Regions from separate parts of the Pseudoalteromonas sp. DL-6 genome, predicted to be linked through region 1. Evidence: predicted binding sites of a transcription regulator. Region 1 holds the regulator's gene; each other region holds the start of a gene.
The links. The regulator MetJ, encoded in region 1, represses methionine synthesis genes. The targets are predictions, from matches to a motif close to TAGACGTCTAGACGTCTA.

Region 1 (2,285 bases):
CTTTAACTTAAATTGCAGGATATAATCGCGTTATGTCAGATTTTCGTGAACAAGCACTACATTACCATGCCCATCCCGTTCCAGGTAAAATCAGTATTGAGCTGACTAAGCCCGCTGAGACGGTTAAAGACCTCGCGCTCGCATACAGCCCAGGTGTTGCAGAACCTGTTCGTGAAATTGCCGCTGATCCAGCAAATGCTTACAAGTATACTGGTAAAGGAAATATGGTTGCGGTTATTACTAACGGCACCGCAATTTTAGGCTTAGGGAATTTAGGCCCACTTGCCTCAAAACCAGTAATGGAAGGCAAAGCATTATTATTTAAACGTTTTGCAGGACTAGACTCAATTGACATTGAAGTTAAGCATCGCACAACCGAAGACTTTATCAACACGGTTGCGAATATTGCAGACACGTTTGGTGGTATCAATTTAGAAGATATTAAAGCACCAGAATGTTTTGAAATAGAAAAAGCACTTATAGAACGTTGCAGCATTCCTGTGTTTCATGATGATCAACATGGTACGGCAATTGTTACGGCTGCGGGTATGCTAAATGCATTAGAAGTACAAGGCAAAGCAATTGAAGATGCGATTATCGTATGTTTAGGTGCTGGTGCCGCAGCTGTTGCCTGTATGGAGCTTTTAATTAAGTGTGGCGCCTTACGTGAACATATTTATATGTTAGACCGTAAAGGGGTTATTCATACACGTCGTGATGACTTAAATGAATATAAGCAATTATTTGCAAACAATACGGATAAACGTACTTTACAAGATGTAATTGAAGATGCCGATGTGTTTGTTGGTGTATCAGGCCCAAATTTATTAGCCGCCGATGATTTAAAATTAATGGCTGACCGCCCAGTTGTATTTGCATGTTCAAACCCCGATCCTGAAATTGATCCGCAATTAGCACATGCTGCACGCAACGATCTTATTATGGCGACCGGCCGCTCTGATTATCCGAACCAAGTTAACAACGTACTTTGTTTTCCATTTATTTTCCGTGGTGCATTAGATGTACGCGCAAGTGAAATAAACGATGAAATGAAAATAGCTGCTGTAGAGGCAATTCGCAGTATTGCTAAAGAGCCAGTACCGGCTGAAGTACTGACTGCTGCTGGCATCGATAAATTAGAGTTTGGTGCAAAATATATTATACCAAAACCTATGGATCCGCGCTTATTGCCTCGTATCGCCAAAGCGGTTGCTCAAGCTGCAGTTGATTCGGGTGTGGCACAAATTGATATGCCAGAGAACTACATGGCGTAATTTTAAGTGTGAATTAACGCAAAAAAAACCTCAGCATTTGCTGAGGTTTTTTTATAACACAGATAAAGAAATTTAGTCTTCATTTAAAATAGGCACTTCTAGTCCCATTTCTTGCATTATCTTCTTCACCTCTTCAGGTACTTTTTCTGCATTGTCTTTACGTAGATCATCATCATTAGGCAGCGGTTGCCCTGTAAACGCATGCAAAAATGCTTCGCATAAAAGCTCACTATTTGTTGCATGGCGCAAGTTGTTTATTTGACGACGAGTACGTTCATCAGTTAATACCTTTAATACATTTAGCGGGATCGAAACGGTGATCTTTTTTACTTGTTCGGATTTTTTCCCGTGTTCTGCATATGGGTGAATATATTCACCATTCCATTTAGCCATAAGATGTATCGTTGCCTCAGATTATAAATTGCTCACACAGCATCAAAGCGTGTAAATATGCGTGAAATTCTATCGGTTTAAAAAAGATAGTCAAATACTAGTTATTTAGCTATCTAGACATTTAAATGTTTTGACATCTCAAACTGCATGCGCTACCTTTTAGACGTCTAAACATCCAAAATGGTAAAGGTGGCGAAAATGAGTGAAAAAAATAAGGCAACAATTGCTGTTCGTAGTGGAATAGAAGCCGACAAACAGCATGGTGCGGTTGTTCCACCGCTTTATTTATCAACAACTTACTCATTTGCTGACTTTGATACCAAGCGTCAATATGATTATGGCCGCAGTGGTAATCCTAATCGTGACATTTTGGCTGATGCGCTCACCGAGCTTGAAGGTGGCGCTAAAGGCATTATTACTGCCACAGGCATGGCGGCAGTTCACTTAACCACTCAGTTATTAAATAGTGACGATACGTTAGTGATCCCCCACGATTGTTATGGTGGCAGTTATCGTTTATTTACTTCACTAGAAAAACGCGGCTTGTTGAAACTTGAAGTGGTCGATTTCACTAAAAGCGAAAGCTTATCGCATATTCTTGCTATTAAACCTAAGCAG
Region 2 (2,285 bases), 1.1 Mb from region 1:
TTTTTCATCCCAGCTTGCTTCAAGCTGTTGGCCTTTTTCTTTGTTATCCCACTGTGCGTAAATGTCAGCAGGGATTTCAAATGCATCACCCGTCCAACCTAAGAACTCGCGAGATGCTTTAATTTCGTCATCACCTAGTGGTGCACCGTGACAATCGTGGCTACCTGATTTATTAGGTGAGCCATAACCAATTACTGTTTTACAACAAATTAGCGTTGGTTTGTCGGTCACGCTTTTTGCCTCGCTAATTGCAGCACTTACAGCATCGCTGTCGTGGCCATCAACGTCGCTAATTACATGCCAGCCGTATGCTTTAAAACGTGCTGGTGTGTCATCGCTAAACCAGCCTTCAACTTCACCGTCAATTGAAATGCCGTTGTCATCCCAAAATGCCACTAACTTACCTAGGCCTAATGTACCAGCAAGCGAACAGGCTTCATGAGAAATACCTTCCATTAAACAACCATCACCCATAAATGCGTAAGTGTGGTGATCAACAATGTCATGGCCTTCACGGTTAAATTGAGCGGCTAATGCTTTTTCAGCAATTGCCATACCTACGGCATTTGTGATCCCTTGACCCAATGGACCCGTAGTAGTCTCGATTCCTGGCGCATATCCATATTCTGGGTGGCCTGGCGTTTTAGAGTGCATTTGGCGGAAGTTTTTAATTTCGTCCAGTGGTAAATCATAACCACTTAAATGCAATAGAGAATAAATTAGCATTGAACCGTGACCATTTGAGAGTATAAATCGATCTCGGTCAGCCCACTCTGGATTTGTTGGGTTATGTTTTAGATAATCGCGCCATAATACTTCTGCGATATCAGCCATGCCCATAGGGGCTCCAGGGTGACCAGATTTGGCCTTTTGTACTGCGTCCATTGACAAGACGCGAATAGCATTTGCAAGTTCTTTGCGAGATGGCATGAATTCTCCTACCTTTATATGTATTTGCGCGGGTATTTATATACCTCCATTCTTACTTATTGTAGGGGCTGTGTGCAATTAAAAACCCATAAAAATAGGACATTATGAATATTTTTTAAGAACCATTTACTATTATATATTTTATTTAGACGTCTAGGCGTAAAAAAACTATGCAAGTTCGCTTGTTTTAGATAAAATACGCGCCTTAATTTTTTAGCGCTAATACCGACGTTTGTGAAGCGCAATATTTGTGAGCATAATTACAATGGCAAAACATTTATTTACTTCTGAATCTGTTTCTGAAGGTCATCCGGATAAAATCGCCGATCAAATTTCTGATGCGGTACTTGATGCTATCCTAGAGCAAGACTCTCATGCCCGTGTAGCGTGTGAAACTTACGTTAAAACCGGTATGGTTATGGTTGGTGGTGAAATCACTACTAGCGCATGGGTTGATATCGAAGAAATTACACGTAAAACAGTACGTGAAATTGGTTACACACACTCAGATATGGGCTTTGATGCCGATTCGTGTGCAATTTTAAACACGATTGGTAAACAGTCTCCAGACATCAACCAAGGTGTCGATCGTACAAGCCCTGAAGAACAAGGCGCTGGCGACCAAGGCTTAATGTTTGGTTACGCATGTAACGAAACTGAAGTATTAATGCCTGCTCCAATTACTTATTCTCACCGTTTAGTACAACGCCAAGCTGAGGTTCGTAAAAGCGGCGAGCTTAACTGGTTACGTCCAGATGCAAAATCACAAGTTACATTTGCATACGAAAATGGCAAGCCAGTAGGTATTGATGCCGTTGTACTTTCTACTCAGCACAGCGAAGATGTATCGCAAAATGACTTAGTAGAAGCGGTAATGGAAACAATTATTAAACCAGTACTTCCTGCTGAGCTTATTACTAGCGCAACTAAGTTTTTCATTAACCCAACAGGTCGTTTTGTTATTGGTGGCCCTATGGGTGACTGTGGTTTAACTGGTCGTAAAATCATTGTAGATACTTACGGTGGTATGGCTCGTCACGGTGGTGGTGCTTTCTCTGGTAAAGATCCATCAAAAGTTGACCGTTCAGCGGCTTATGCTGCACGTTATGTTGCTAAAAACATTGTTGCTGCAGGTCTTGCTGATAAATGTGAACTTCAGGTGTCTTACGCTATCGGCGTTGCAGAGCCTACTTCTATCAGTGTTGAAACATTTGGTACTGGTAAATTAGAAGAAGCGCGTTTAATCGAACTTATTCGTGAACACTTTGACTTACGCCCTTACGGCCTAATTCAAATGCTTGACCTTGAGCGCCCTATTTACCTTCCAACAGCGGCTTATGGCCACTTTGGTCGTG
Region 3 (2,285 bases), 560 kb from region 1:
TATCTGGCTGTTCTTCACCGCTTAACATTTTAAATAGCGTTGATTTACCTGCACCATTGGCGCCAATAATACCCACAATAGCGCCCTTAGGCATGCTAAAGCTTAAGTCATCAATTAAAACGCGGTCGCCAAAGCTTTTACGTAAGTTGTTTACTTCTAATACTTGGTCACCTAAACGTGGGCCAGGTGGAATAAACAATTCGTTGGTTTCGTTACGTTTTTGGTAATCAGACTGTTGTAGCTCGCTAAACTGCGCCATACGTGCTTTTGACTTAGCTTGACGACCTTTAGGGTTTGAACGCACCCACTCAAGTTCTTGTGCAATTGATTTTTGACGTGCTTTTTCAGATTTTTGCTCTTGTTGTAAGCGGGCATCTTTTTGCTCAAGCCAAGACGAGTAGTTACCTTCCCACGGAATACCTTCACCACGGTCAAGCTCTAAAATCCAACCTGCTACATTATCAAGGAAGTAACGGTCATGCGTTACTGCCACAACAGTGCCTTCGTAGTCATGTAAGAAGCGCTCTAACCAGGCAACCGACTCAGCATCTAAGTGGTTAGTTGGTTCATCGAGAATCAGCATGTCTGGTTTTTCAAGTAACAAACGACAAATAGCAACACGACGGCGCTCACCACCCGATAGGTGCTCAATTTTAGCATCCCACTCAGGTAAACGAAGTGCATCGGCAGCACGCTCTAATACGTTATCGATATTATGACCATCGTGCGCTTGAATAACCGCTTCTAATTCACCTTGCTCTTTAGCCAGTGCGTCAAAGTCAGCGCCTTCCATTGCGTATTCGTTATACACTTCGTCAAGGCGGTTAAGGGCATGTTTTACTTCACCTACAGCTTCTTCAACAATTTCACGAACTGTTTTGCTTTCGTCCAAAACAGGCTCTTGCGGTAAGTAACCAATTTTAGTGCCTGGTTGAGGGCGAGCTTCACCTTCAAACTCTTCATCAACACCCGCCATAATGCGAAGTAGTGATGATTTACCAGAACCATTTAAACCTAGCACACCAATTTTTGCGCCTGGGAAAAAATGCAACGAAATATCTTTTAAGATAGTGCGTTTTGGTGGCACAACCTTAGATACTCGACTCATCGAGAATATAAACTTATCAGGTAAAACCATGGAAGAAGCCTTCAAATAATAATAAAAATTTCAATGCTGTATTGTAGTGGCTCACAGGTGAAACAGTCAACGAATGGCACTGTTTTAAAGTACATATTCAATTTATACAAACCGCGTGAATAAATTTCATTTAGACATCTATACATCTAGAGGTTGATATTTTTGGCGTTGTGTTCATAATGAGAGCGTATTAACTCTCGGTTTTTATGAGCAGGAGCTTTAAGAATGCCAATTACAGTAGAAGACGAATTGCCAGCTATTGCACGTTTACGTCATGAAAACGTGTTTGTAATGCCAAAAACGCGTGCAAAGACCCAAGAAATACGCCCTATGCGTTTGGCTATTCTTAATCTTATGCCTAATAAAGTAGAAACCGAAGTACAGTTTATTCGCTTGTTGGCTAACTCTCCGCTGCAAGTAAATGTTGAGCTATTGCGCCTTGATACGCACCGCAGCAGTAGCAACTCAGAGCAACACTTAGATACTTTTTATCGTTATTTCTCAGAAGTAAAAAACAACAACTACGATGCACTGTTAATTACCGGTGCACCGCTCGCGCATTTAGAGTATGAAGAAGTAGCTTACTGGGAAGAGCTCAAAGTAATTATTGATTGGGCCGAGCAACATGTAACTTCTACCTTGTTTTCGTGCTGGGCTGCCCATGCAGCTTTATACCACCGTTATAATTTAAAGCGCGATTTAAAAGACAATAAACTTTGCGGAGTGTTTACCCATCAATGCTATTTTGCCCATGGTGCACTTACCCGCGGCTTTGATGATACCTTTTTAGTCCCCCACTCACGCTATGGCCACATAGATATTAATAAAATAAACGCCTGTGAAGAGCTGGTGGTATTAGCGGGCTCTGAACGAGTAGGGGCGTATTTACTTAAAAATAAATCGGGCAGCCAAGTGTTTATTACCGGCCACCCCGAATACGATGCCGACAGTTTAAAAGCCGAATATGAGCGCGATTTACAAAAAAGCCCCGATGCGCCAAAGCCCGAAAACTATTTTCCTGATGACGATGCCAGCAAACAACCGTCTAAAACATGGCAAAGCCACGCGTTTTTACTGTTTTCAAACTGGTTAAATTATTACGTTTACCAAACCACACCCTATGATATTAACTTAGTTAGCCAAGACG

Region 2: a site for MetJ is predicted at 1,077-1,094, ahead of metK (methionine adenosyltransferase). Genes of this name have one in related genera too.
Region 3: a site for MetJ is predicted at 1,270-1,287, ahead of metA (homoserine O-succinyltransferase). Genes of this name have one in related genera too.

Annotation. Positions count from the first base shown of each region.
Region 1 is NZ_CP019770.1:345,188-347,472, forward strand. Features, by position in the region: gene B1F84_RS01560 (malic enzyme-like NAD(P)-binding protein) at 33-1,274, shown strand; gene metJ (met regulon transcriptional regulator MetJ) at 1,347-1,667, opposite strand; gene metB (cystathionine gamma-synthase) at 1,866-2,285, shown strand, end outside.
Region 2 is NZ_CP019770.1:2,466,374-2,468,658, forward strand. Features, by position in the region: gene tkt (transketolase) at 1-930, opposite strand, end outside; gene metK (methionine adenosyltransferase) at 1,196-2,285, shown strand, end outside.
Region 3 is NZ_CP019770.1:908,114-910,398, forward strand. Features, by position in the region: gene ettA (energy-dependent translational throttle protein EttA) at 1-1,138, opposite strand, end outside; gene metA (homoserine O-succinyltransferase) at 1,364-2,285, shown strand, end outside.